DNA from 3 places in the Exiguobacterium sp. s189 genome. Region 3 is predicted to be linked to each of the others. Evidence: predicted binding sites of a transcription regulator. Region 3 holds the regulator's gene; each other region holds the start of a gene.

Region 1 (10,363 bases), on a different contig from region 3:
ACCTTCTTGTAATGCTTGTTTCGTGATAATGTACCGAATTTCACAATCTGGAGATAATAAATCAATACCCTCGATGTCGTTATGGGTACTTGTTTTTTTTGCAATATGGCTTATAGGCACTCCACATTCTTGAGTAAGGTATTCCAGTACGTCATCAGTGTGAATTAAATTTTCTCCACGTTGATCATTTCCTGTTCTCTCTACTTGTATAAGTACAATTGGACGAATATAAATACCAGTTTGAGCTTGATGTTGTATTGCTAATTCTTCTAAATGATTTCTCATTTCTAAGCTTGCTAACATGGTATTTTTCCAGTTTGTACTTGCCTTATTAATAACGTGCATGTCTAGTTTAATCATTTCTTCTTTATTTAAATCTGTACCTGACACAGAAAATAACACGTTACTTGTCGTTGGTGGGGTTGCTGATAATTCAACCATTACAGTTGGGTTAAATCCTTCCAAAGTACTTCTTGCATTTTTACTATATGCTTTGTGTCCTTCATCTACAATAATAATAGGTTCTAGTAATCTTAGAGTATTTCCTAAGGAAGTTCTTAATTGCAATCCAAAAATGTTATCTTCAGATTGAATTACATCTAGATTAGGCACTTTTTTAAGAAGTTCTTCATGTTTAGATTGTTCACCTTCAGGCGGGAAAAAGTTGTCGTAACCACCATCTTGAAACATTTTTAATGTTTCTTTATTTTGACGATTTGAGCTTTGAAGCATAATTAACATTACTACTAAATTTTCTTGAATATCTTCAGGTGAAAAATGATCATTCTTCGTAAGTATTAGAGTACGACCACCGCTTGATATATCTAGAGTTTGGCGATAGGGATGCTCTCGATTACGAAGTGAATCTAAAGTTTGACTAAATATTTGCTCGCTTGGCACAACCCATAAAACAAATCCGTTTTTTTTGTTTAGATAATGCTGATTTAGTAAGTCGATAGTATGAGTAGCTAGAAGCGTTTTCCCCCCTCCCGTAGGAACTTTTAAACAAAAGTTGGGAAGGTAAGAGTTAACTCCATTTCTTTTCGGAGTGAAAGCATTTTCTGTAACTTCATTCCAAGCTTTTTGAGTGAAGTCAACGTCATATGTCTCGCCTATTTCAGCTAGGCTCTTTTGAATACGATTAAACTTCTGTTTTTCTCTTGATAGAGCGTCCGCATAAGATTTAACTTGTTTAAGAACAGCTTTTTGGTAATCTTTAAGTTCCATAGTTTCAGTCCTTCAGCCGGTAGATTTCAAAAGGTAATTGAGAAAACTCAATATTGTATTTATGAAGGTAAGAGTCATCTAGATATTTCATCGGTGCGAACACAAGTTTTTTCTTACTCGTATAATCTCCTAAACTTTTTGCAACCTCTAAATTTAAAGAAGTCGACTTCAAATAATCCAATTCAGGTTTATAAAAAAAGAATACGTCGTATTCTCGACTAGAACCAATATAATTACGTTCTTCATCAACTTGTCTTATATCAAATTCTTCACCTGTAGCAGTATAAAACACATAACGAGCAAGATTCTCATAACTAGGAAGATCCTTACCAAAAAGTATAGACTCCATTTCTATAGGTTCTCCAAGAGTAAAATATGAAAATGAACCTCCTAGCCCTTCTTGGAGCATAGGATTTTTGGACTTTGGTACACCTTTTATCACTCTTCTTACACGTTCGGCGGTAACTTCGTTAGCATAGTCTTCCATTTCTACAACTATGAATTGACGTGTTCCCCCATCTTCTTTATTTAATTCAAGAACAGCTTGAGCTGTTGTTCCACTTCCTGCAAACGAATCAAGAACTATAGCATCCTGGTCTTCATGCAGTCCTATTAACCATTTGTAAAGTTTTACTGGTTTTGGAGTATCGAAGATTTTACTTCCGAAAATTTCTTTAATGCTTTTCGTACCACTAGCATTAGTCCCCATATCATCTAACCAAGTTTTCCATCCCAATGTTTTTTCTTTGTCTCTGATTTTTTCATATGGAACCCAGCGTTCACTTTCGCCATTATATGTAACACCTGAGTCATACGGACGTAATTCCCATTCTGCGTGATTAGGGTTAGCTAAAATCTTTTTCATTTCTTCATTATCCTTCCCCCATCGCCAATGACCTTCTTCTCCGTCATTTTTAATAGGATAGACAACTGTTCCATTAGGCGCTGTAATTCCAAACCACTGACCTGGTCGGTCAGATCGAAGAGAAGTTCCCCCCCATTTCCGAAGTTCGCGACCTTTTCGATATTTTCCGAATTCATCTTCTGAGTCTAGTTCTCCCACAGACACTTCTTGTCTAGAGATATTAGATCCGTCTCCATTATGATAAATTAAGACATACTCATGACCAGTTCTCAGACCTGTTTTCTCTTTCCCACCGCTCGGTTCTGATAGCCAAGGTGCAGTTGCAATATGATTTTCGCTGCCAAATATTTCATTCATAAGCATAATTGCGTGCTGTACTTCATGATCATCAATACACATTGCGATAAGTCCATCTTTGGCCATCAGCTCTTTTAATAGTTTTAATCGTGGCATCATCATACATAGCCATTTGTCGTGTTTAGACAAATCATCTTTATCAACTACTTGACCTAGCCATTCTTGCATCCTAGGAGAATTTACATTATCGTTGTAGACCCATTTTTCGCTACCTGTATTATAAGGAGGATCGATAACGACACACTTAACCTTCCCAGCGTATGTAGGTAATAAAGCTTTTAAACCTTTAAGGTTATCTCCCTGTATAACTAAATTATCATTAAGGCTCACTTTATCTGTTAAACTGTTGGCGGAGTTAGGAATCAACTCATGAAATTTAACATTTAGGTGATGATTTTGAACAAAAGTTTTTCCTGTAAAAGAAATTCTCGGCATTAGATTATCTCCTTAAAATATAATAGGCATGAAACTGAAATTAGTTTGTCTTAACTATAACATTTAATGAACGTTGCAAAAGGTCGTTATTTCTTAAAAGTGACTGTTGAAATGTATTCAAAAAGTGCAAAAGCGAGGCTGTGCTTTCTTATATGATATGAGTTGAATAAACCGTTAATTTTTACTATTGGAAAGTCGAGGAGCGACACTTCGTTTCGTGACGCAGACTTCGAACAACCGCCAGGGCGTTAGTCCATCGATTGTTCCACATGAATGATTGCCTCGAACGGTACATGGATGATCCCGTCCCGCTGATTGGCCAGTTCGACGGTCCGCTCCATATAGTTCGTCCGATGCACAAAGCCCTTGAACCGTTTCATCTCCCTCTCCTCTACGTATTTCACCTCCACTAGATCCCCGCTGAAAATTGCGTCGTTCAATACGTTCTCATAGACGGATAGGAGCTGTTCATCGACATCGGGCATCTCGATCTTTTGAATCTCCTTATAGTATTTCGTTAGTAGGGCCCTATGTTCGGGCATGAGAAATGGAATCCATTTCAGTTCGCCCCGGTCGCGATACATCGTCATCATGATTTTCCTCCCATAAAAACGAACATTTGTTCTTATTTTATACCCGGTTTATCAAGTTTGAACAGTCTTTTTTTGTAAACAGTCATCCGTGCGTCCTGTTTCCGTACTCTAGCTCGCTGGTCGTCGGTGCAAGGGACGTCAAAAAAATGCCGCGCCCTCCGGCCCGTCTTCCTTCGCTTTTGGCTCAAAGCAAGGCTTTTCGCTCGTTGGCTACGGAAGCCTGGCCCTGCGTTTGCTCTACGCATTTTTTGAGGCTCTCCCTACGGTCGCCCTTGCACCGTCTCCCGACGCTCGCTGCGTTCCCGTCAACAGGACGCACAACGGTGTTCGTTCTGAGGACAGCTTATGCGAAAGGGGACAAACCATCATGGAACTATCGTCAATCATCGAGGTCATCCGTATCAAACAAGAGGTTCGCGAGGAAATGGTCGCCCTCGAGCACGCCGTCATCCAATCACCAGGCAACGCCCGACAAATCGGGGCATCCTTTATCGGGGATGATGACCGTGAAGTGTTCCTCGTCATCATGCTCAACACGAAGAATCGGGTCATCGGCGTCCACCGGGCGCATGTCGGGAGCGTCAATTCGAGTGTCGTCCACCCGCGAGAAATCTTCAAATGTGCGATTCTCAATAATGCCTCGTGCATCATCGCCTGTCATCAACATCCGAGCGGGGACCCGAGCCCGAGCCGGGAGGACATCCTCGTCTCCGAACGATTACATGAGGCGGGCGACCTCATCGGCATCCCGGTGCTCGACCATCTCATCCTCGGAGCGGACGAGTCATATGTCAGCATGAAACAGCGAGGTTACATGGGTTGAACGGAAAGGAGCGGGACCGGGGGACCGGTCCTAATCCGTCCGGTAAGGGCAAGGAGGAAAAACATATGTTTTTCTTTTACGGGATCGGCGACTCACGTTGCTCTCGCCTGGATCCATAGAGCGGGATCCGGGGAAAGGTCCGTTTTCGCATAACGAAAACGATATGGTTCGTGTATGAATATTGGACGTTGTTTTGGGCTGTCTCGTCAGAATATTGTTTGATGAAATGATAGAAGTAAAAAAACAGAGTTTGTTTATTGAAAATGACCATGTTTCCGAAACAAGCCCTAGGGCTTACGTGAAATTAGGTGAGATGTTGTTTGCTTGGATGCGAGATAACATGAGGCTATCAAATGGAGAGGATGATTTAGATGGATAAATTCCAACTAGACCAACAGACGATGGACGAAATGACGGAGGTATTGCTACGCCGCCTACCGGATCGGTTAAACGTTAAGAACGGGGAATTTAAACTTGTGAGTATGGATATCCTATACGATGTGAAAGAAGGGGAGTTGTTGACAAGAAGCACAGTTTTCTTCACCACCAAAACGCTTCGATCATATGGGCGACCGTAAGAATTTTCTGGGTGTATACATGTAGATTTGTATACGCGTATACATTTTTTGAGTAGGAATCGTTTCTTCTAGTGTATGGATGAGGACTGAACTGTCTTTTTACGGGGAATCGTTCTATAGAGAACCGGAAGGGGGGAGACGTGATGGACGAGGGGACGCTTGATGACTATGCGTTCGAAGGATTGGATCCGTTCGTCCGGACCGTGTTCATGGAACTGATGGAGCGTCCCGAGTGGATGCGTGTCGTCGCAAGTGAACATTGCGTCGAGAAGGTCGTCCGGTTCGATGAAGAACGGAACTCGCCTTACTTCCACGTACTCATCTATCTGGATCCAGAAGAGCGTCCCATCAAAATTGTGTATTTATACGGGACATGGGTGGTGGCGGATGGGGACGTCAGCTTCGTCGTCTCAGAGCTATCGAAGGATGTATTCGAATATGAAGTGATGCATGTCCATTGGCTCATCAAGTATCGCTTCGAGGATTGGGGAGTCTCTGAGGACGGGGCATGGGAGAAGGAATGGTGATTTGGGCTCATGCGTGAGCGTCTAACGCCTTGTGGCGAAGTCGCTCATCGCACCGCTGCCCCCCTGACGGCCCGATAACAAGAGCTGCTGGCTCACCGCCGCATCTCTATGTTCCTGGCCCTTTCTAACGGGAGGCACGGAGCGTAAGAACAACGTCAAAAGCAAAAGCGTGGGCGCGTCTAACGCCACGCGAGGAACACCATTCGACCGAATGGTGTCTTTGTTCAGGGATTATTGGATGTTTTACATCAATTTAAAATTGCTTCGTCTTTTATTAAGTAACGTACTTTTATCATTTTTCGAGTTAGATGGGAGAGGTGATGGTCGCAAACACGATTGCGGAAATGATTTTCGGCAAATCCATATTTAAACTTCCTTAAAAATTACTATATATTTGTAGAGTTTTATGTAGCAATTATCAGCATAAGAAAGCTACTATTTTGTAATAGTAGCTTGGGTGTAAAGTAGAATTACTAATTTAATGCTCAAGAGTTTCCAGTTTACCACGGAATTCTTTTACGATTTCAATTTTATCTTCCGACATAAATTTAAATACAATTTCAAATAGAGCTTCTCTCTTTATACTCTTTTCTTCTACAAACCACTCAAATAAATCAAAAAGATTTTTACCTCGAAGTTTGTGATAGTACTCTGTAGATATTTCTTCATAAAGAGAAGAGTTTAATATCTCTGGATGGATAGGCATATGTCGAGATTGTAATTCAAAGGTTTTATTGTCTAATATACTCCTAGGACTATCTTTTATTTGATAGTCCCTTTCCTTTAAGTATTCCTCTACTTGAGTAGTATACCATTTAGATAATTCTCTAATTGCTTTATGGTAATCAGAAATCTTACTCGAGTCGATTAATGATTCAATAGAATTTTTGCAAGAAGTATATATATCATTTTCGATACTATATCCTTTAGTAAATATAATTCCTTTGTATTTCGCGGGTATTTCTGAAAATAGCCATAAATCCGAATCTGCAAAGAATAAAATATCTTGTTTCTCAATTAAGTGTCGTGATTCAAACAGGTTTAATAAGTTATTTCTGCCTCCACAAGGCAAAATATCAACTTCTAAAAAATCAAGTTTATCTTCTAACCATCTATATATTTGAAAATCATCTCTACCCTCAACTAATAAAGTTGGTATTTGAGAATGATTCAAATATGATACCATTTCATCAATTGTCATCTCACTCATAAGCCACGATTATCCTCGTTAGTAATACTCTTTAAAAAATCCTTAATATCAATAGGAACTTCTAAATCTATATTTTTAAAATCGTCACTAATTGATTCTTCTTCGAAATTTTTGATAATTTCTTTGTCACTGTATTTAGAATAGATAAAAGGGGAATGGGTAGCAATTATAAGTTGATTATTTGTGTTTTGTCTACGCAAAATTTTCAGAAGTTTTCGTTGCCAATCAACGTGTAAACTAATTTCCGGCTCATCAATAATCATAGGAACGTGTGTATAGAGAGCATTGTATGCTATGAAACTTAACATCTGTTTTTCACCGGCAGATAAAAAATTTGAATCTATAATTTGTTTTTGTTCTCCTAAATTAATCGTGCTACTTATTTTTACACCCTTCCTTTTAAAAACTTCATTTACAATTTTACTAATCGCATCAATTGGCTTAAATGCATCAGTTCTAATATCTTTATTGTTGTTAAGAATCTGTTTTATAGAGTCAAGTTGTTCACTAAAGTCTTGTATTGTACTATTTTCATTTTTACTGTTGATAACAGACTCAATATCATCTGTTAAGCTTTTGTATGTTTTATTTATTTCTTCTGAAATTTCAGCATATTTATTTGTAATTAATTCATTGATATCTTTTGTAGATACTGAAGTGATATACTTGTGGCCTCTTATAGACAATCGTGAAGAAATTTTTTTCATAGTATCTGAAAGTAAAGTTTCTTCATTTTCCCTTTCAAAAGGATGTTGACGAGGAGGTAATTTAGAAGGGAAACCTTCTATTCTTCTAAATGTAGGGAAATAGAGAGATTTTTCGTTTAATTGTGAGACCACTTGAGAACAATAGTGAATACTCTTAAGCTCTGTTTCCGGTGAAATAGTATCAATTACTATAGAATTATCACTAGTATCAATAATTTTAATGTCATATCCAGTGTGGCCATCATCTTTATCAAGTTGAGCCATTTTCTCAGGTGTAGATTTAATCAAGTCAAATTTGTGAGATTCCGTTTCTAGCTTTATATAGTCAAATTCAATTTCATCAATAGCTTTTAATAAATTACCGCTGTATACATACCATATTAATCTTAACAATGTTGTTTTACCTTGACCGTTTATTCCTGTGATTATATTGATATCTGAATTGAAATGGAGTTTAATTATTCTATTTTCATAACTTGGTAAGCCTTTAATTTCTGCATATTTTATCAATTTAAAACTCTCCCGTTCGATAAACAGTAATTTTTATAAATCATATAATTAAAATATACCAAATTTTTTATTGTAAATTAATCATTTGTTATGTTTTGGTCTTTAATTACTTTTATTTTAAAATATAAATAGCTAGTATCTTATTTTTTACTTGATGAATTTTGGCAAAATCCGTCAAATTGCTTTGCTTTTAATCTTTTCATGGTCACATTAATGGAGAGCGTCAAAGGCGGGAAAAGTGATATCACTCTAGATATTCGTTCGAAGATTTAAATTAACGAAAGGGAGAATTTGAGAATCAGTCTCCCTTTTTCATGGGGTTCATGAATGAATCGTATTCACGAGATCACAACTGGCGTTCAGCAAAGAATCCTTTCTTTTTGAAAAATAAACTCTTTTCCTCATCTAGGAGTATGTTATGCCAACGTTCTTCAAGAGACTTTAGAATTGGCTTTTTTAATCGATTGTTTTTTTCAAGGTCATGTAATGGGTGTACGATTTTATCTGAATCGAAGTGACCGCTAATCAGTGGCTGATTCGGTAAAGCAATTGTATAGGCGACAAGTGCGTCCTTACTAAAATCATGATTATTTGCGATACCGAACTGTTGAAACCCGAATCCTTTACCATGAATATACATGAGCGGCTCATCGACACGATTCACATTCAGGTTCGTCTCGAGGGCCGCTTTTGCGTTTAGATAGGATCCCACTTCTTCAGGAAACACACGCTGTACGGCGTGCACCCGTTCGTAGAGTGTGAGGTCGGTGTCTTTCCATCCCATACGACGATCTAGTTGCTCGATATATTCAAGTGGGGTCTGTTCCTTTTCTTGTTCCAACGTGCGCACCTTTTCTAAGTGTAATTCGATATGATCAAGGAAGGTTGCGGATGTCTGGTGGACCTCCTGCAACAGTAGTTCTTTGTCGAGTAGTTCTTTGTCTTTCGTCCAATCTGCCAGATACGAGAGCGAGAAGTCGTCCGTCGGAAACCCGAGCTGATGCGAGACGACATAGGCGACCATCTCGGCCTGGAACTCCTTCTCGGGTGCCGTGAGCGGTTTATTCCGCTCAAAGTTCCGCTCTTGGTTGTGTAACTCAGAGTGAGCAAGCTCGTGAATCAGGACGATAATGTCCTCAATCGATTTGTTCCGAGGGTTCAAGGCGATCGCATGCAGCTCCGGATAGTAACAACCCTTCGCCGTCCCGATCTCGTCGAGCGGCTCATCTAAAAGTGTCACATTGCGGTCATCCGCGAGCGTCGTCAAGGCGTCACGGATGTCTTGTTGATTTTCAAGCCCGCCGTCCCGGTGATACCGTTTGAAGATGTCCGAGACCTCGATCCCTTTTTCGCGCGCATCGGTCTGCGTGTATTCGAACACGTGACCGATCTTGAAATACATCATCTTGCGTGACGGGATGCGACCTTGTTTCACGCCGTCTTTGATTGGCTTCGGTGCCTTGCTGAGCGGTACCCACTCATCTCTATGCAGGGCGTACGTCACAGGGTTCGGGACGAACACCTTGATGCCACGCTCACCTTTTTGGACCTGTGCGCCTTGCTTTTCCCAGAACGGATAAGAGCCGACTGCGACCGCGCCGGGGAACTGGGACTCGATCAAGATCGCGTTTCGCATCGAGTATTGATGGAACTTTCCGAGGAACTGCAGATGTTCCCGAATCTTCTCCGGACTCTCGAAGTAGCTGTCGATCTGTTTTCCCATTTGTTTCGTCAAGGCCTCGAGCTCTGCCTTCCGTTCTTCGTTCGTCTTCATCTTGGCCATCGTGTCAGACTCCTTCCTTCAACAAGTCGGTGACAAATTCATTACTATCCGCAAATTCGTTCAGTTCATGTTCAAGTTGTGGCGACGTTTCCGAGATATCGAGTAACAGCCGTGTCCGTTCGAAATTGACGGGAAGCAAGACGATCTCGTCTTTTGCAATGGCGGTTAAAAGCTGATGCTCAGATATTGATATCGGGATGTCGTACTGTTTTCCATAGATGAGGACCGTGACGGTTTTCGGTTGAAGCGTCAACAGTTGTCCCATCGTGAAGGGACGGTCAAGTGGTCGCATAGAATTCATCCTCTCTCAAAATTTAGTGTGTCCTTCTTCTGTTTTTGATGCTCGATGCGTTCTTGGACGATGCGTTCCGCTGTCGCGAGGAACGTCGGCTTGAACTGGTCCGTCGTCATGATGTCCTCGATGCCTTCGGTTTGCATGAGCGCCTGCAGGAGCTCTGTCAGGATCTGCCCGTGGCGATCGGAACGGTTCGCGGCGAATCGAATCCGCTCGAGTTCCGTCGATATCTGCTCGTTGATCAACTCCTCGATATGACGGGAGACCTGCGTGCTGATCGAGCGGGTGAGGAACTGCATGTCCCACTTCTCGTCAGCCAGTTGTCTATGCTCGTCTGCGATATGATCGATGACCTGGCCGAGGTGGCCGAAACGCTTGTCGTCGGCGAACTCTTCCAAGTACGTGACCGTCTCCGGCTTCAATCGAAGACGGATCTGCTTCAACTCTTCCATC
Region 2 (10,363 bases), on a different contig from region 3:
TGAAACAACCGGATTACTTCAATGTGACCCGTGTGTTGACAGAAGAAGAGTCACTGCAAGTCGGCGATTACGGCGATGCCGTCTCGAACTTGCATAAAATCTTGACGGGAATCGGTTATGAGCCAGGCGGTCAACCAGGATACTATGGTGACACGATGGCAGACGCCGTGAAGGCATTCCAGACAGACAATGGCCTCGAGGCTTCTGGGACAGTCGATGAAGAGACAGCTTCGGCACTCGAATCGAAATTGCTCGAGACGATTCAAGATGAGGCGAACGATGCCCAATTGAACCGGGCACTTGAAGAAGCCGCAAAATAACGTTGAATGAAAGAAAGGATTGGACCGCGTGGAAGTTGTACGAATGAGTGTTACGGCTTTATTGACGTTGTTAGGTAGTCCGCTGTTTTGGGTGACGCTCGTCGCCCTTACATACATATCGATGACACGAGTCAAACGAGAACGAGCCATGTTTCGTTCGAGACGACGCTCGCCGAAGTCGGAATGGAAGCATTTCATCTGGCCGAGTCTTCTTCTAGCGGTCCTCTCATCGGCCGCGACGGTTCTACTTGAGACGACCATCACGTTTGAGTGGGCCGTCTCGTTCACGGTGCTCTATACGCTCGTGGTATTGACGATGCATCCGCGATTCTTCAATCCGGTGCTTCCACTCCTCGTCTTGTTCGCGGTCGTCATGTTACGAGATGTCGTCTCTTACGGGGCGCTCAGTGACTGGGTGAGAGAGCTCGCTCGGGTCGATTGGACGGTCTACGCGCTCACGTTCGGACTCGTCACACTCGCAGAAGCGATTCTCTTACGCTGGAACGGGCCGAAAGAGACGTCTCCGACACTGATCTTATCGAAACGTGGTCAGTTCATCGGGGGGCATGTCGTCAAACGTATTTGGTTTTTCCCGCTCGTCGTCTTCTTGCCACCGACGTTCGGCCTCGATTGGCCGATGGTACCGATCATTCTTCCGATTCCGATCGGGGTCAGTTTACTGTCGACCGGTGCCTTACCGGGGACGCTTCTCGCACGATTGAGCAACTATCGCGGGGTACTCGCCTTGATCGCTCTCGGTCTATTCGGTCTCTCGTATGTATGGGAGATCCCGTATGTCGACTATGCGCTGTTCGCTTTGTTCGTTCTTTATGAGCTTGGGCTTCAGTGGATCAAACGAGAGAATCGCGGTACGACACCTGTCTTCATCAATGGAAATCGTGGGGCGGTCATCGTGGACACGCTTCCGAATTCGCCAGGAGAGGCGATGCAGCTCATTCCGGGTGAATCCATCTATAAAGTGAATGGGACGATCATCACGGGAGGGCACAGTTTTTATGAGGCGCTCCAGCAACATAAACCGTACATCAAGCTCGAGGTGTTGAATCTGAACGGAGACATCCGTTTCGTTCAACGGGCGATGTATGAGACCGATCCACACGAACTCGGTATCTTGTTCGTCGGGGAGCCGACGAGCCCGCGTGTCCGACTTCGTAAATTGTAAGAGTATCCATATGGGTACTCTTTTTTTGCATACGAAAAGGGCACCCGTGAGGATGCCCTTGCCACTTATACGTCAAGTTTTGATGGTTTGAATGCCATCGTTGCTTCGACAGCGTGTTGCCAACCTTTGTAGAGTGCTTCGCGATGAGACTCGTCCATGTTCGGCTCGAACTTCTTATCGAGTTTCCACTGGTCTTTGATTTCTGCTTGGTCTTTCCAGAAACCAACGGCGAGACCTGCCAAGTAGGCGGCACCGAGTGCAGTCGTTTCACTTACTTCAGGACGTTCGACCGGAACATTGAGAATGTCCGATTGGAACTGCATGAGGAAGTTGTTGCTGACAGCTCCACCATCGACGCGGAGTGTTTTCAAGTTGATGCCTGAATCGTTCTCCATCGATGTGAGGACGTCGCGTGTCTGATAAGCGAGTGACTCGATCGTCGCACGGACGAATTGTTCTTTCTCCGTTCCGCGTGTGAGACCGAAGATGGCACCACGCACGTCAGAGTTCCAATAAGGTGCACCGAGACCAACGAAGGCAGGTACGACATAGACGCCCTCTGTCGATTCGATACGCGTCGCATACTGCTCCGAGTCTTTCGCTGATTTCAACATACGCAATCCGTCACGGAGCCATTGAATTGCTGAACCGGCAACGAAGATTGAACCTTCGAGCGCATATTCGACTTTTCCGTTATAGCCCCACGCGATTGTCGTCAATAGACCGTGATCTGATTTGACAGCTTCTTCGCCCGTGTTCATGAGCATGAAGCAACCCGTTCCGTATGTGTTCTTTCCTTCACCTTTTTCGAAGCACGTCTGACCGAATAAGGCAGCCTGTTGGTCACCTGCGGCTCCGGCAATCGGTACTTCGAATCCAAAGAAGTGATACGGGATGGTATTCGCATAAACTTCACTCGAAGGCTTGACTTCAGGAAGCATCGATTTCGGTACCGTCAAGATCTCGAGTAACTCGTCATCCCACTTCTGTTCGTAAATGTTGTACATGAGTGTACGTGATGCGTTCGAATAATCTGTCACGTGTGCTTGACCACCTGAGAGTTTCCAGATGAGCCATGTGTCGATTGTTCCGAAGAGAAGTTCACCGTTCTCGGCTTTCTCACGAGCGCCTTCGACGTTATCCAAAATCCATTTGACTTTCGTACCTGAGAAGTAGGCGTCGATGAGAAGACCCGTTTTGTCACGAACCATGTCCGAGTGACCTGCCGCTTTTAGCTCTTCACAGATATCAGCAGTTTGACGTGATTGCCAAACGACCGCGTTGTAAACAGGACGTCCTGTTTCTTTCTCCCAAACGACCGCAGTCTCACGTTGGTTCGTGATCCCGATTCCTGCGATTTCATTCGGGTCAATATCCGCCGAACCGAATGCTTCCGCCATAACGGCGAGGACAGAACCCCAGATCTCATTGGCGTTATGCTCAACCCAGCCTGGTTTTGGGAAGTACTGTTTGAATTCGCGCTGTGCGACTGTGACGATTTTTCCATCATGATCAAAAATGATTGCCCGTGAACTTGTCGTTCCTTGGTCCAATGCTAAAATATAACGTTTTTCTTTCGCCATATGTGATTTCCTCCTTCAAAATTATGTGTTAAGGGACGAGAATGCCGTAAACGAGTGCGGCGATGACAGCACCGATAATCGGACCGACAACTGGAATCCATGAATAGCCCCAGTCTGAAGAGCCTTTTCCTTTAATCGGAAGAATGGCGTGCGCGATACGTGGCCCAAGGTCACGTGCCGGGTTAATCGCATACCCCGTCGTACCACCAAGCGAGAGACCGATTGAGACGATCAAGAAACCGACGATGAGCGGATTGAGTCCGTCTGCGAATGTGTTTGCCCCGAATGACAACAACGCGAACAAGAGGACGAATGTTCCGATAATCTCACCAATCAAGTTGTACGGTGTGCTTCGGATACCTGGTGCTGTAGAGAACGTTGCGAGTTTCAAGCCTGGATCGTCCGTCGCATCGTAATGCGGCTTGTAGTGGACATATACCAAACATGCCCCGATGAACGCCCCGATAAACTGAGCAAGGATGTAGAGTGGGACATCGGCCCATGGGAATTCGCCTGCTGTCGCGAGACCAATCGTGACGGCAGGGTTGATGTGTGCGCCTCCGTAAATACCGGCTGCGTAGACCCCGACCATAACGGCAAGACCCCAACCCATGGTGATAACAATCCAGCCAGAGTTTTCCGCTTTGGAATGGCGGAGGACGACGCCGGCGACGACACCGTTACCGAGCAGAATCAATAGCATCGTACCGATAATTTCACTTACAAATGCTGACATGTGATACTCCCCTTTCTCCCTTATGCAATTTGACTTACCACTTCATTATATGCCCAAAATGTAAGCGTTTTAAAACGGTGTTTTTCAAAAATCCTACTTTTTCCCTACAAATGTTCACATTTACACCTGTAAACTTCACATAAAGAGTCAGATAGAGAGCGACATGGATATGATTTTGACATCCTTTTTAAAAAATCATGGGAATTTCAATCGAATAGGAACAAGGTCCAGGATCCGACTTTCCGTGTTCTATGCTACAAAAACGATTGTGAAGCGTTTCTCGAAGGATGAACGTAACAAGATTTGATGTTTCTTTTGAGACGGTAACGGAAAAAGAAATGATGATATATAAGAGAAAAGGCTTAAATCCGTATGCAAGCTAATAAGCGAATATTTGTTCGTGTCTATGGTATAATCAAGACACTATGAAATGAGAAGGTGAGGAGTATCTTATGGAATCGATTCCGTTTGCATTACAATCTGAATTTCAACCAGGAGGTGACCAGCCTGAAGCGATTCGACAACTTGTCGAAGGCGTCAATCGGGGTGACCGTTATCAGACACTCCTCGGGGCGACCGGAACTGGGAAGACGTTCACCGTCTCGAACGTCATCCAAGAAGTGAAGAAGCCGACACTCGTCCTCGCCCACAACAAGACGCTCGCCGGTCAATTGTATTCCGAGTTCAAGGAGTTCTTTCCGAACAATGCGGTCGAATATTTTGTCAGTTACTATGATTATTATCAGCCGGAAGCGTACGTGCCTTCGACCGATACGTTTATCGAGAAAGATGCGTCCATCAACGATGAAATCGATAAGCTGCGTCACTCGGCGACGTCGGCTCTCTTCGAGCGGGACGACGTCATCATCGTCGCATCTGTTTCCTGTATATATGGTCTCGGTAACCCGGAAGAATATCGCAGCCTCGTATTGAGTCTGCGGGTCGGTAAAGAGATGGGCCGTGACGAGATGCTTCGTAAGCTCATCGATATTCAATATGAACGAAACGATATCGACTTCCAGCGTGGACGTTTCCGTGTACGTGGGGACGTCGTCGAAATCTTCCCAGCGTCACGTGACGAACACTGCATGCGCATCGAATTTTTCGGGGACGAGATTGACCGGATCCGTGAGATGGACCCGTTGACGGGTGAAATCATCGCGGACCGCGATCACGTCGCCATCTTCCCGGCATCCCACTTCGTCACGCGTGACGAGAAACTGCAAAAAGCAATCGTCAACATCGAAGCGGAACTCGAGGAGCAGCTCGAGAAGTTCCGTGAGGAAGGGAAGCTACTCGAAGCACAACGTCTCGAACAGCGAACGCATTACGATTTGGAGATGATGCGTGAAATGGGGTATTGTTCAGGCATCGAGAACTATTCGAGACACTTGAACTTGATGCCGGAGGGCTCGACCCCGTATACATTGATCGACTACTTCCCGGAAGACTTCCTCCTCGTCGCCGATGAGTCACACGTGACGCTCCCGCAAGTGCGCGGGATGTATAACGGGGACCAGGCGCGGAAACAAGTGCTCGTCGACCACGGGTTCCGTCTTCCTTCTGCGAAGGACAACCGTCCCCTCAAATTCGATGAATTCGAGAAGAAATTGTCACAAGCGATCTTCATCTCGGCGACACCAGGTCCGTACGAGCTCGAACATACACCGAACATGATCGAGCAGATCATTCGTCCGACAGGGCTACTCGACCCGACGATCGAGATTCATCCGATCAAAGGACAAATCGACTACTTGATGGACCAGATTCGCGAACGCATCAAGCGAGACGAGCGTGTACTCGTGACGACGCTCACGAAGAAGATGGCAGAAGACTTGTCCGACTACTTGCGTGAAGCAGGAATCAAGGTCAATTATATGCACTCCGAGATCAAGACGCTCGAACGGATTGAAATCATCCGTGACCTTCGTCTCGGGAAGTATGACGTGCTCGTCGGAATCAACTTGTTACGAGAAGGGCTCGATATTCCGGAAGTCAGTCTCGTGACGATTCTCGATGCCGACAAGGAAGGGTTCCTTCGTTCCGATCGTTCGCTCATCCAGACGATTGGACGGGCGGCCCGTAATGCGAACGGACACGTCATCCTGTTCGCGGATAAGATGACCGACTCGATGGCACGAGCCATCGAAGAGACGGATCGTCGTCGGACGATTCAACAAGCATATAATGAAGAACATGGCATCACGCCACAGACGATTCGTAAAGACGTCCGTGGTGTCATCCGGGCGACGGTCGAGGCCGAAGAAGAGGCACTCGAATCGCTCAGTACGATGAAGCCGGCCGAACGCGAGGCGGCGATTGCCAAACTAGAAGAAGAAATGAAGCAAGCGGCGCGCGATCTCCAGTTCGAACGTGCGGCCGAATTGCGTGACTTAATCTTGGAGTTGAAGGTAGGGAATTAAATGGCTGAAAAGAAAAATGCGATTGTCATCAAAGGGGCACGCGTCAACAACTTGAAAAATATCGACATCGATATCCCACGTGACCAGCTCGTCGTCTTGACGGGCTTGTCCGGCTCCGGGAAGTCGTCGCTCGCGTTCGACACGATTTATGCGGAAGGACAGCGACGCTACGTCGAGAGTTTGTCTGCGTACGCTCGTCAGTTCCTCGGACAGATGGATAAGCCGGATGTCGATACGATTGAAGGCTTAAGTCCGGCCATCTCGATCGACCAGAAGACGACGAGCCGAAACCCGCGCTCGACCGTCGGAACGGTGACCGAGATTTACGACTATCTCCGACTCTTGTTCGCACGAATCGGAAAACCGGTCTGTCCGAACCACGGAATTGAGATTTCGAGTCAGACGATTTCGCAGATGGTCGACCAGGTGATGGAATTGCCGGAACGGACGCGACTTCAGATTTTGGCACCAATTGTGTCAGGTCGTAAAGGAACGCACGTCAAAGTATTCGACTCGTTGAAAAAAGAAGGATTCGTCCGTGTACGAGTGAACGGAGAGACGATCGAATTGACGGATGAAATCGAGCTCGACAAAAACAAGAAGCACTCGATCGAAGTCGTCGTCGACCGTCTCGTCGTCCGACCTGACGTCGAAGGGCGCCTTGCCGACTCTCTTGAAACGGCATTACGCCTCGCCGACGGACGTGTCATCATCGACAAGATGGACGGGACCGAGCTTCTCTTCAGCGAACACCACGCTTGCCCGATTTGTGGATTCTCAATCGGAGAACTCGAACCACGTATGTTCTCCTTCAACTCACCGTTCGGGGCTTGCCCGACGTGTGATGGTCTTGGGACGAAACTAGACGTCGACCCAGAACTCGTCATCCCTGATCCGTCGAAGACGTTAAAAGAAGGGGCGGTCGCTGCATGGCAACCGACAAGTTCCCAGTACTATCCGCAACTGTTGGCGGCGATGTGTCAGCATTTCAATATCGACATGGACGTACCGTTCGAGCGTCTGTCGAAGCGTGACCAAGACCTCGTCTTGAACGGATCTTCGGAAGAGTCGTTCCTCTTCCGATACGAGAACGACTTCGGTCAGGTCCGGACGAACACAATTTTCTTTGAAGGGGTGCTCCGTAACATCGAGCGCCGCTACCGGGAGACGACGTCCGACTATATCCGTGAACAGATGGAGATGTATATGGCGACGCACGCCTGCCCGACATGTCACGGCTATCGTTTGAAAGAAGAGTCACTCGCCGTCAAGATCACGGGCCAGCACGTCGGAGAAGTGACGGAGAAGTCGGTCGTGAACGCACTTGCGTTCTTTGAAGGACTGAATGAACAGCTCAGTGAAAAAGATATCGCCATCGCCAGACTCATCTTGCAGGAAATCCGTGAGCGACTCAGCTTCTTGAATAACGTCGGTCTCGACTATTTGACGTTGTCTCGTGCCGCGGGAACCCTCTCAGGTGGGGAAGCCCAGCGGATTCGACTTGCGACGCAAATCGGTTCACGTCTCACAGGTGTCTTGTACGTCCTCGATGAACCGTCGATCGGTCTTCACCAACGAGACAACGACCGCTTGATTGCCACGCTCAAACAGATGCGAGACATCGGCAACACGCTCATCGTCGTCGAGCATGATGAAGATACGATGATGGAAGCCGACTATTTAATCGATATCGGACCGGGTGCCGGGGAGCACGGTGGACAAGTCATCGCTGCCGGGACGCCGAAGCAACTGATGAAAAACAAGAACTCGCTCACAGGTCAATACCTTGCCGGGAAGAAGTTCATCCCGCTCCCGGCTGAACGGAAGATGCCGGACGAACGGTTCTTGAAGATTCTCAAGGCAGAAGAAAACAACTTGAAAGATGTCGACGTCTCGATTCCGCTCGGGATGTTCGTCGCCGTGACGGGTGTATCCGGTTCTGGGAAGTCGACACTCATCAACGAGATTCTTTATAAATCGCTCGCACACAATATGAACCGTGCCAAAGCGAAGCCAGGGAAACATAAGAAGATTGAAGGTCTCGAGCATATCGATAAAGTCATCGATATCGACCAATCCCCAATCGGACGTACGCCGCGTTCAAACCCGGCGACGTATACGGGCGTCTTCGACGACATCCGTGACGTCTTCGCCTCGACGAACGAAGCGAAGATGCGCGGCTATAAGAAAGGGCGCTTCAGTTTCAACGTGAAAGGCGGACGCTGTGAAGCGTGCCGTGGGGACGGGATCATCAAAATCGAGATGCACTTCTTACCGGACGTGTATGTTCCATGTGAGGTCTGTCACGGGAAACGCTATAACCGTGAGACGCTCGAAGTGAAGTATAAAGGGAAGACGATTGCCGATGTCCTCGATATGACGATTGAGGAAGGGCTCGAATTCTTTGACAAAATTCCGAAAATCAAGCGGAAGATTCAGACCATCTATGACGTCGGTCTTGGCTATATGAAACTCGGTCAGCCGGCGACGGAACTTTCCGGTGGGGAAGCCCAGCGTGTCAAACTCGCTTCGGAGCTTCATAAACGTTCGACCGGAAAGACGATTTATATTTTGGACGAACCGACGACAGGTCTTCATGTCGATGACATCGCCCGCTTGTTGAAAGTGTTGCAGCGCCTCGTTGAGAACGGGGACACGGTGCTCGTCATCGAACATAACCTCGACGTCATCAAGTCGGCCGATTATTTGATCGACCTCGGACCAGAAGGCGGGGACGGCGGCGGACTCATCGTCGCGACAGGGACTCCAGAAGAAGTTGCTGAAGTGTCAGGCTCGTATACCGGCAAGTATTTGAAGCCAGTACTCGAACGAGATGCGGCTCGCGTGAAACCAAAAGCAGGAAAAAAGAAATAAGTATAGAAATGGTGAGAAACGGGAAGGTAATTGACGTGCAACCAAATTGAAGGGGGAAAATGAACGTGAAACAAGAAATGCGTGAACTGATTCTCCAGCAAGTGAAGGAAGGAAAATTGACAATCGAGGAGGCGATGACGCAACTCGAACGTCTCGAGCGCCTCGAACCAGAACAAGTCCAGGCGTTAGAAGAGCGACAAGACACGGAGAAGGTCGATGCCTATTCGGTCGAATCGCTCACGACGAAACTGACGTCTGCGGTAGAAGGACTCGTCACGAAGCTTCGTGACAGCGACTTCTCCTTCAGCTCGAACTTCGGGCCAGAAGTGACGTATTCGAAATCATTCCCATTCACAGGCACCGACATCTCACTCGATCTCTTCAACGCATCGGCGACCATTGTCTCGTCAGATGCAGAAGATTGTGAGCTCATCGTGACCGGTCGTCCGCTCCGCCAACAAGACGCGGACAAAGCGCTCGAACAGTTGCAATCAGCGGTCAAGCATTCCGTCATTGGGGACCGTCTCGTCGTCTCCTTGCGTGACAAGCTCGTCCGGGCCCACGTGGAACTGTACGTCCCGCATCACCATTTCAACCATCTTCATATTCAGACATTGAACGGGGAAGTCCGTGCCGATGGTTTGGACGTCGAGAACGTCCGCGTGCAAACGGCGAACGGTCGCGTCGTCCTACATGAAGTACACGCGTCTGAACTCCTTCTCAATACCGGAAACGGGACAGTCGAGGTGGAAGGTGTTGAGGCGGAGCTCGTGCACGTCCGTACCGGAAACGGGGCCGTCATCGTCGGAGGGAAGTACGATAAAGCATCCCTCAAGACAGGGAACGGCAACATCCGCGCGGAACTCGCGACAGCACGTCCGGCCAAGTTCGAACTCGCTTCGCTCGCCGGAAACATTCGACTCGTGTTGCCACACGGCGTCGAGGTCGAAGGAGAACTCGAGACGAACTTCGGGGGACTCCACTGCTTACTCGACGAACTTGAAATCATTCGTGACCGAAAAGACGTTGCCCAACGTCGTCTCGAATTCTTGTCCGGTCGGGGTCAAACACCTCGCATCGAAGTCGAAGCGGGTACACGTACCGGTACAATCGATTTGGAACACGGATCGGTGTATACACCGTCGACTTTCCTTGAGGAAGAACAGACGGAGCCGTCGGATCCGGTCGATCCCGTCGACCCAGCTGATTTGAATAATCCGTTCCATCAACAATAAGCAAATCCC
Region 3 (10,363 bases):
TATCGCAGGGACGAAAGAACTGATTGAACGTTGTTCGTTCCGGATGACGACTCCAGGTATCGGGAGTGAAGCCGGACCATCACTCTATTCGCTTCAAGAAATGTATCAGGGCTTTTATATGGCTCCTCATACTGTCGCACAGGCATTGAAAGGGGCACACTTGACGGCAAGCCTTTTATCGTTGATTGGATTTGAGACTGACCCACATTATTCGACTCCAAGAACGGACTTGATTCAGTCAGTGACGTTCCGCGACCGTGAGAAGATGATCGCGTTTTGTCAAAGCATCCAAATGGCATCACCGGTAAACGCTCATGCGTTACCCGTTCCGGCCTATATGCCTGGATATGAGGATGATGTCATCATGGCAGCAGGGACGTTCATCCAAGGTTCATCAATCGAGCTGTCAGCGGATGGACCACTCCGGGCACCATACACAGCGTATGTTCAAGGTGGTCTGACGTATGCTCATGTGAAAGTCGCGCTTATGTTGGCGTTGAGCCAATTACACGATAAAGGACTGGTCGAATTTAACGACCAAAATCAACAAGCACATTTGTAACCGTTCTGTCATGTTAACTTTCTTAACATCTATTGACAGGATTGTTGTCATGTATTATTCTCACATTGTGAGACAGAAAAGGAGGGGTAAGGATGGCTGATCAATTTCGTCGCTCCAACCCGTTGTTTCCGATTGGAATCGTCCAAGATCTGACGCAACTGACTGGTAGACAGATTCGGTATTATGAAGAACAGGGTCTGATTTCGCCTAGTCGGACGGAATCGAAACGACGGCTTTATTCCTTTAATGATGTCGAACGTCTACTCGCAATCAAGGATTACATTGACCAAGGCTTTAATTTGGCGGCAATTCGCCACATGTTAGAGCAAGAAGGTGAAAAAGAAGCGGAAACGTCTGCTCCGGCCGCACCGGTCAATGAAGCACCAAAGGTTTCGGAAAAAGAGTTACATCATTTGTTGAAAACACAGCTTCAAGAAGCCGGTCGTTTCAATAAGACGTCGCTCATTCAAGGCGAGCTTTCACGTTTTTATCGATAACGCCGCACACATCAACCATTACACAATGTGAGAGGGGACATTTTACCATGGCCAGAAAAACGTTCACAAAAGAAGACATTAAACGCATCGCACAAGAGGAAGACGTACGCTTTATTCGTCTTCAATTCACGGATATCCTCGGAACAATCAAAAACGTCGAGGTACCGATCAGCCAATTGGACAAAGCACTTGATAACAAGATGATGTTTGACGGATCGTCAATCGAAGGATTCGTCCGCATCGAGGAATCAGACATGTACTTATATCCAGACCTCAACACATGGGTTGTCTTCCCGTGGACAGATGGCAGCGGAAAAGTCGCTCGCTTAATTTGTGATATTTATAACCCAGACGGTACACCATTCAGTGGTGACCCGCGCGGTACACTCAAGCGTAACCTTGAGAAAATGCAAAAACTTGGCTTCTCAGCGTTCAACGTTGGACCAGAGCCAGAATTCTTCTTGTTCAAGAAAGACGCATCAGGTCGTCCGACACTTGAACTCAACGACCAAGGTGGATACTTCGACTTGGCACCAGTTGACCTCGGTGAAAACTGCCGTAAAGAAATCGTCATCGAACTTGAAAACATGGGCTTTGAAATCGAAGCATCACACCACGAAGTTGCACCAGGACAACACGAAATCGACTTCAAATACGCAGATGCTGTCACAACGGCAGATAACATCCAAACGTTCAAGCTCGTTGTTAAGACGATCGCTGCGAAGTATGGTCTTCACGCGACATTCATGCCAAAACCACTCTTTGGAGTGAACGGTTCAGGAATGCACGCGAACATGTCACTCTTCAAAGGCGACACAAACGTCTTCTACGATCCAAATGGCGACATGGAACTTTCAGACACAGCTCGCGCGTTCACAGCTGGTATCTTGGAGCACGCTCGTGCGTTCACAGCAGTATGTAACCCGACTGTGAACTCTTACAAGCGTCTCGTACCTGGTTACGAAGCACCTTGCTACGTTGCATGGAGCGCACGCAACCGTTCACCACTTGTACGTGTACCAGCAGCACGTGGCCTCTCGACTCGTATCGAAGTACGTTCGGTTGACCCAGCAGCGAACCCGTACCTCGCACTTGCAGCTCTCTTGGCTTCAGGTCTTGACGGAATCGAAAAAGATTTGAATGCACCAAAACCAATCGATAGCAACATCTACGTGATGGACAAACCAGAGCGTGTAGCGAACGGGATCGACGACCTTCCAGCAACGCTCTTCGACGCACTCGAAGTGCTTCGTGCGGACAAAGTCGTGATGGAATCACTCGGTGAGCACATCGGCGAACACTTCCTCGAATTGAAAGAAATCGAGTGGGATATGTTCCGTATGCAAGTAACGGAGTGGGAACGCGATCAGTACATGACGCTCTACTAATAGAAGAGATATGCAAAAAGAGCACGGAATGACCTTCAGCTGAAGATCATTCCGTGCTCTTTATTTGCAATATTAAGTGTACGGTCGCTCAATTGATTTCTTTCTTGTTATGTTTGTTTATCCTCTTTTGACTTGATTGGAACCCAAACTTCGCTATAGACGTTCTCATAACCCATTTCAATTTTACTAAATGTAATCCCTGGTAAGTCTTGAAGTTCATATCCGGAAGATGGCAACCATTCTGCGTAGGTTTTAGCCATCGTTTCTTGAAGCGTTTGTGGGAATGGACCGCAATTCGGGAAGACAGCCCACAAGCTTTTCGGAATTGAGATTTGTTCTAGGTCATCATATACATCTTCTCTTGTCGTAGCGAACCCGATCATATGGGTCAAATATCCTTCTTCTTCTAAGTGACCATCATCGAAATTGAACGATGCATTTAGTACATGGTTCGGGTAAAGATTTCCCATTTCACGCATATGCATACGCTGTTGTTCACTTATAGACTGTGCTAACGCCACAATTTCTTGATTTATCCCTTCGAACTGGATAGGGACACGTTTTGAAACACCGACGATTTGAAATGCGTCTTTCTCTTCTATTTTGAATTCCATTGATGTTCCTCCTTTGATATCGATATAAAACGTGAAGCGAGGAAACGACTTTTGTATATGATTCTTCATGACTTCGGAAGGCAAGAATCCTGACCACTCTCGAAATGCTCTCGAGAAGCCTTCGATCGAATGGTAACCATATCGAAATGCAACATCTGTCACGCTAGAACCATGAATCAATTCCTCATTCGCAATCGATAGACGGCGATTTCGGATGTAAGTAGTCAATGTTATTCCCGACATATACGAAAACATTCTTTTAAAATGGTGGGCAGAGAGCCCGGTGATTTTTGTGATGTCAGAATCTGAAATTTCTTCGGTCAATTGCTGTTCGATATGTTCCATTAACTCATTTAGCGCTTCTACCAACATCATCACCTCCTTCATAATTCGACTATAAGGGAATTGCATCTGAGTATCTTGATGATTTGAGTACAAGAATTATCGGATAGGAAAAATGAATACATACTTCAACACATTATGGTATGAATACCCTAATGTGTTGCGAATTCGTCTGTAAAAAAGACCACCTCCGCGAAAAACGGCAGGTGGTCTTTTAAATTGTTCAGAATGCTTTTTTTATAAATGTCGATGTATAGTCGAGCGTCGTGTGCAGTGTCGTTGCAAATACAAGACCTAAAAAGAACGACATGCCGTGTACGTCCACCCACGACCGGATTTCTGTTTCATATGCTGTGAAGGGCAAGAGCAGAATGAGTGGGAAGCCGATGTACGCAATCCGAATCAGATCACTCAAAACAGGTAAATGCGAAAAGAGCGAACGGTGCGGCATGAGCTTCACATATGGGAGCCATATGAATTTAAGTGGACCCCATCGGTAATAGGCATCTGATTTTAAGTCAAGATCTGGGGAGAGCCAGAGTGTACCGATAATCGCACCGATGATCAATGCGAACGGAATATCGATGTCAATAAAAGGCGTGGCAACCGCAAGTGCGCCGGTTGCCACGAGATTCGTTCGGGTATGGGTCTTGCCACTAGCCATTAATGAATCGTCCGGTATACACCGATGACCTTCCCTAAAATCGAGACGTTGTCAAAATACATCGCTTCCAACTCATCGTTTTCCGGTTGAAGACGGACTTTTGAAGCTTCTTTATAAATCCGTTTCACAGTCGCCTCGCCCTCATCGGTCATGGCGACGACAATCTCTCCATTGTTGGCGGTGCTTTGCTGACGAACGAGCACGCGGTCCCCGTCCAAAATTCCGGCGTTGATCATAGAATCTCCGGAAACGGACAACATATATACATTATCTGAACCGACGATATGTGCCGGGAGCGGGAAGTGTTCTTCCACGTTCTCGATGGCGGTAATCGGTGTCCCGGCGGTAACTTTCCCGATGACCGGTACGTACATGACGGACTCCTGCTCTTCCATTGCCGGCATATCTTCAGTCAAAATTTCAATCGCGCGAGGTTTCGTCTTGTCTCGACGGATCAACCCGCGTTTTTCCAAACGATCTAAGTGACCGTGTACGGTCGAACTAGAAGCAAGGCCGACGGCTTCTCCAATTTCACGAACAGAAGGCGGATATCCCTTTGCCCGAACTTCGTCTTTGATGAAATCAAGAATCTGTTGTTGTCGCGCTGACATTTTTTTCATTATGTTCACCTCGATGTAATCGAATAACCTGCAAACGCATCCTATTCTTTATGTGTCTAGTGTAACACAAGAACACATGAGCGTACAAACATTCGTTCGTTTTTTTGTGTTGACCGAACACGGGTTCTTGTTTTATGATGAGAACAGATAAACGAACAAACGTTCTAACGAACATATATTCTTATACAGGAGGCAATGTAATCATGAAAGACACACTTAACGGAATCATTTTAGTCGGGATGCTCTTGGTCGGGATGTTCGCTTTTTATTTGGCAGGGGAGATGCGAGGGGAACCGGCAGTAGTCGAACCAGTCGTCACTACGGAAGAGCGTACGATTGAAGAAGAAGTCGCTTATGTCCAAGCGGAATCACTCGAAGCACAAATTATGGCAGAACGAGAAGAGCATCATGAACGAAAAACAAAATGGTATGCCGCTGAGTGATTGTTGATCATTGCGAACCGTTCTCGAACTGTGTATCGTAAGGAATGAATGCGATGAAAGGGAGTGATGCGATGCGAGTCGTCATCTATTGTCGGGTATCGACGAACAAGTCCACCCAAGAGACATCACTCAGTCGACAAGTCGATGAATTACAGCATCTGGCTTCGCAACTAGGGGCAGAAGTCATAGAAATCATCACGGAGCAAGAGAGTGGATATGAAGTGAATCGACAGGGGCTCCTTGATTTGCTTGACCATGTGTCGATGTCTGATTTGGATGCCGTACTTGTCACGGACGACAGTCGTCTGGGACGAGGAAATGCCAAGATTGCCATCTTGCACACATTGATGAAGCATGACGTTCGGTTGCTGACGATGCAATCAACGTCGGACTATGTCGTTTCTGATGCCGAAAAAATGGTATTAGAAATTGTCAGTGTTGTGGAAGAGTATCAACGTAAAATTCACAACGCTAAAATTTCTCGTGGGATGCGCCGTGCCGTCGCCAACGGATTCAACCCACAGCGCAATATTCAAAACAACGATCAAGGTGGGCGACACCGAATTGAAGTGCCGATTGAGGAGATTATCCAACTGCGCGAGCGCGGGTTGACGTTTGCTGAGATTGCGGCAACACTCCGTGGATTCGGTTATGAAGTGTCGAAAGCGACCGTCAATCGACGGTATCTCGAGCACCAGTCAGTAGCTGAAACTTGATTCTTCCTCTCTGATTTTGTAAAGTATAAGAACAAATTCACTAGAGAGGGGGCGAGTCAGATGTTAGCACCAGGACAATTGGAGCGAATCAATTTCCTCGCCAACAAAGCGAAGACAGAAGGACTGTCTCAAGATGAGATGAACGAACAACAAGATTTACGCCAAGAATATTTGAAGGCGTTCCGTCAATCGTTCAAATCGCAAATGATGGGGATGAAGGTCGTCGATCCAGAAGGAAACGACGTCACACCAGAGAAGTTGAAAGAAGATCAAAAACGCTATCGTGGCGAGTGATGCTGAATGCACATCCTATTTCGTATAGGATGTGCATTTTTGTTATACACGAACGGTCATCAGACGAACGGATTGCTGTTTTTTTAAGGCAATTGAAGGAAACGATTTCACTAAATGTGTTATACTAATTAATTAGTTGTGACACACGAATGAGTGTGATAAAATATGACGGGTAGAAAACCTTCTTAACACAGAGAGGATGAAATTAGTGGAAACAACTACTAAAGAATTATTAGCGATTAACTCGATTCGGACGCTCTCAATTGATGCGGTCCAAAAAGCGAACTCTGGTCACCCAGGGATGCCGATGGGTGCTGCACCTATGGCGTTTACACTTTGGACAGACAAAATGCGTCACAACCCGAAAAACCCGAACTGGTTCAACCGTGACCGATTCGTTCTTTCGGCAGGTCATGGATCGATGCTCTTGTATTCGCTCCTTCACTTGTCTGGATATGATTTGTCGATGGACGACCTTAAATCATTCCGTCAAATGGACTCGAAGACTCCTGGTCACCCAGAATACCGTCATACGGCTGGTGTAGATGCGACAACGGGCCCACTTGGACAAGGGATTGCAATGGCTGTCGGGATGGCCATGGCAGAGAAGCACTTAGAAGCGACTTACAACCGCGACGAGTTCAACGTCGTTGACCACTACACGTTCGGGATTTGCGGAGACGGAGACTTGATGGAAGGTGTATCGGCAGAAGCGGCATCACTCGCTGGTCACTTGAAGCTCGGCAAACTCGTCGTTCTTTACGATTCAAACGATATCTCACTCGATGGCGATCTTCACAAATCGTTCTCTGAAAGCGTAGAAGACCGTTTCAACGCGTACGGATGGCAAGTCATTCGTGTCGAAGACGGAACAGATATCGATTCGATCGCAAAAGCAATCGATGCAGCGAAAGCTGAAACGTCAAAACCGACATTGATCGAAGTGAAAACGGTCATCGGATTCGGTTCACCGAACAAATCAGGTAAATCGGCATCACACGGTGCTCCACTTGGAGATGCTGAAATCGAATTGACGAAACAGTTCTATAAATGGGAAGGTGAGTCATTCTACGTACCAAACGAAGTATATGACTTATTCAACGAGAAAGTTGTCGAGCCTGGCGCAAAATATGAGTCAGACTGGAACGAACTCGTAGAAGCGTACAAAGCGGCACATCCAGAACTCGGTGCGCAGTTCGTGCGTGCGATGAACAACGAACTTCCTGAAGGTTGGGACAGCGAGTTGCCAACATTCGAAATCGGTTCGAAAAAAGCAACACGTCAAACGAGCGGTGAAGTTTTAAACGCAATCGCGAAAGCAGTACCGACACTCTTCGGTGGATCTGCTGACCTTGCCGGGTCAAACAACTCGATGATTAAAGGTGCAGTGGACTTCGATGAAGATCCAGCTGGACGTAACATCTGGTTTGGTGTTCGTGAGTTCGCAATGGCGGCAGCTGTAAACGGAATGGCACTTCACGGCGGCGTCCTTCCTTACGGTGCGACATTCTTCGTCTTCTCGGATTACCTTCGCCCGGCAGTTCGTCTTGCTGCACTCATGGGACTTCCGTCAACGTTCATCTTGACGCACGACTCAATTGCAGTTGGTGAAGATGGCCCAACACACGAGCCAGTTGAACATTTGATGAGTTTCCGCGCGATGCCGAATCTATCTGTTCTTCGCCCGGCAGATGGGAAAGAAACAATCGCTGCTTGGAAACAAGCGGTAACATCGAAAACGACACCTTCACTCCTCGTCTTGACACGTCAAGCGTTGCCAGAGCTCGAAGGCACATCGGTTGAAACGGCAGCAAAAGGAGCATACGTCGTTGCAGGTGAATCGAAAGATGCAGACGTCCTCTTGCTCGGTACGGGTTCTGAAGTACACGTCCTCGTTGAAGCGCGTGAGCAGCTTGCGGCTGAAGGCGTGAATGCGGCAGTCGTATCGATGCCATCATGGGAACTCTTTGAAGCGCAATCTGCTGAATATAAAGAGTCTGTCCTTCCATCTTCAATCACGAAGCGTGTATCACTTGAAGCAGGTGCGACACTTGGATGGTATAAATACGTAGGATTCGGTGGAAAAGTACTCGGAATCGACAAGTTCGGAGCATCTGCACCTGGGGACCTCCTCATGAAAGAATACGGCATGTCAGTCGACAACGTCGTCAATGCAGTAAAATCACTTTAATCTCAAGTTAGATTGTTGTGACGGCCATTCGTTTGGCCGTCACTTTTTTTCTAGACGACTAGCGAAGTTGGTCAATTTAGTGTATAGTAAAAAACGATGTTTCATATGGTAGAGGAGGTAAAGCCTTGAGTACATTATTCTGGATTCTTCTTGTCGTGGCAGCACTCATCGGGGGTATCGCGATCGGATTCTTTATCGCGCGTAAATACATGATGAACTACCTTGAACAGAACCCGCCAATCAATGAAGATATGATTCGTACGTTGATGATGCAAATGGGTCAAAAGCCATCACAGAAGAAAGTTAACCAAGTGATGCGCGCCATGAACGTGCAGATGAAAAACGAAAAGAAATCATAATCAATCACGAGAGCACTTCGGTATCCGAAGTGCTTTTTTTGTTTCCTCTTTTTGTTAGACAATCGAACAAACTTTCGCTACGATTAATGAATAATCTTTATATAAAGACAAAGGGGGCGTTTCATATTCGTGTATTTAAACAATTGTCTTGGTTTTTGCGTCTCGAATGGAAGACGTATGCACTCGGCATCGTCTTGCTCATATTCGTCGCAGGGCTAGAATTGATTCCACCGCGTATCATTGGTCGAATCGTCGACGAAATCAACCGTGGTTCACTCTCCTCAAATACGCTCTGGATGTTACTCGGAGGTCTCGCAGCAGTCGGGATTGGGAATTATGTTGCCCGCTTCTTTTGGCGCTATTTCATCTTCGGCGCTTCGATTCGACTAGGGAGAATGTTACGTAGCCAACTGTATCGGCACTTTACCGATCTCGATCAACGATTTTACAAAAAGTCACGTGTTGGCGACCTGATGGCCCACGCGACGAATGATGTGCAGGCCGTATCGATGACGGCAGGGGCGGGGATATTGACACTCGTCGATAGCGTGACGTTGGGGACATTCGTCATCATTACGATGATCACGACGATCAGTTGGAAGCTCACACTCGTTGCCTTGCTCCCACTGCCGATCATGGTCGCTCTGACGACACGGTACGGGAAGATGTTACATAGCCGCTTTGGCGTCGCCCAAGCAGCATTTTCAGAATTGAATGACAAAGTGCAAGAGAGTGTCAGTGGGGTTCGTGTCTTGAAATCGACCGGGGAAGTCGACCGAGACGTGGACTCGTTTGAGAACTTATCGAGTGAGGTCATGGCAAAAAACGTACGAGTCGCCAAAATTGATGCTCTATATGATCCGACCATCTTTGGGATTGTTGGCTTGTCCTATATCCTCTCGGTCGGGTATGGCGCCGTCTTGATTGAACAAGGTGAATTGACAATCGGACAAATTGTCAGTTTCACAGCCTATTTGGCGCTGTTGACGTGGCCGATGCTGGCGTTCGGTTGGTTATTCAACATTGTCGAGCGTGGACGGGCATCATATGATCGAATCGAGCGAATGCTCGCCGTCAAACCGGAGATTCAAGATGACCGGATGGCCGCGACAACACTTGCACATTCAGAAGTGGAAGTCGATGTGCGACACTTCGCCTATGACGAAACCGTCGTACTCCGTGATGTCCATTTTCGGATTGAGCGCGGAAAGACGATTGGCATTGTCGGCAGGACAGGTGCGGGTAAGACGACGATTGTCCGTCTGTTGACCCGTGAGTATGATGTGAAAGACGGAAAGATTAAAATCGGAGGCATCAATATTCGCCAAGTGAAAAAATCATTATTGATGGACAAAATTGCCGTCGTGCCACAAAATCATTTCTTGTTCTCCGATTCAATTGCGAACAATATCGCTTTCGGAAGACCCGATGCGAGCATGGAAGAAATCATCGAGGCGGCTAAAGTCGCGGAAGTGCATGAGGATATCATCCGGCTACCGGAAGGATACGCGACGCTTGTCGGGGAACGCGGTGTGACGTTGTCAGGTGGACAGAAACAACGGATTTCCATCGCGCGTGCGCTCATGACTGAAGCGGACGTCTTGATTTTGGATGACGCGCTATCTGCAGTCGATGCGAAGACGGAAGAGTCGATCATCGAACACTTCCGTGTC

Evidence for each region. The regulator LexA, encoded in region 3, represses DNA repair genes until DNA is damaged. The targets are predictions, from matches to a motif close to CGAACATATGTTCG.
Region 1: KNO99_RS14825 (YolD-like family protein) is a predicted target of LexA. The motif match lies at 3,497-3,510, and genes of this name have one in related genera.
Region 2: uvrB (excinuclease ABC subunit UvrB) is a predicted target of LexA. The motif match lies at 4,210-4,223, and genes of this name have one in related genera.

What each region holds. Positions count from the first base shown of each region.
Region 1 is NZ_JACSKM010000018.1:12,485-22,847, forward strand. It holds gene KNO99_RS14815 (DEAD/DEAH box helicase) at 1-1,227, opposite strand, end outside; gene KNO99_RS14820 (site-specific DNA-methyltransferase) at 1,232-2,884, opposite strand; gene KNO99_RS14825 (YolD-like family protein) at 3,133-3,477, opposite strand; gene KNO99_RS14830 (JAB domain-containing protein) at 3,845-4,300, shown strand; gene KNO99_RS14835 (hypothetical protein) at 4,672-4,878, shown strand; gene KNO99_RS14840 (hypothetical protein) at 5,022-5,405, shown strand; gene KNO99_RS14845 (DUF4435 domain-containing protein) at 5,884-6,615, opposite strand; gene KNO99_RS14850 (AAA family ATPase) at 6,612-7,832, opposite strand; gene KNO99_RS14855 (ArdC-like ssDNA-binding domain-containing protein) at 8,179-9,615, opposite strand; gene KNO99_RS14860 (hypothetical protein) at 9,620-9,907, opposite strand; gene KNO99_RS14865 (hypothetical protein) at 9,913-10,353, opposite strand.
Region 2 is NZ_JACSKM010000003.1:120,026-130,388, forward strand. It holds gene KNO99_RS05325 (S41 family peptidase) at 1-320, shown strand, start outside; gene KNO99_RS05330 (PDZ domain-containing protein) at 349-1,503, shown strand; gene glpK (glycerol kinase GlpK) at 1,569-3,086, opposite strand; gene KNO99_RS05340 (MIP/aquaporin family protein) at 3,115-3,822, opposite strand; gene uvrB (excinuclease ABC subunit UvrB) at 4,275-6,245, shown strand; gene uvrA (excinuclease ABC subunit UvrA) at 6,246-9,119, shown strand; gene KNO99_RS05355 (DUF4097 family beta strand repeat-containing protein) at 9,179-10,354, shown strand.
Region 3 is NZ_JACSKM010000007.1:155,217-165,579, forward strand. It holds gene KNO99_RS10570 (methionine gamma-lyase family protein) at 1-562, shown strand, start outside; gene KNO99_RS10575 (MerR family transcriptional regulator) at 655-1,059, shown strand; gene glnA (type I glutamate--ammonia ligase) at 1,107-2,447, shown strand; gene KNO99_RS10585 (AraC family transcriptional regulator) at 2,555-3,430, opposite strand; gene KNO99_RS10590 (metal-binding protein) at 3,627-4,067, opposite strand; gene lexA (transcriptional repressor LexA) at 4,067-4,687, opposite strand; gene KNO99_RS10600 (hypothetical protein) at 4,891-5,130, shown strand; gene KNO99_RS10605 (YneB family resolvase-like protein) at 5,202-5,846, shown strand; gene KNO99_RS10610 (DUF896 domain-containing protein) at 5,907-6,140, shown strand; gene tkt (transketolase) at 6,340-8,331, shown strand; gene KNO99_RS10620 (YneF family protein) at 8,457-8,690, shown strand; gene KNO99_RS10625 (ABC transporter transmembrane domain-containing protein) at 8,816-10,363, shown strand, end outside.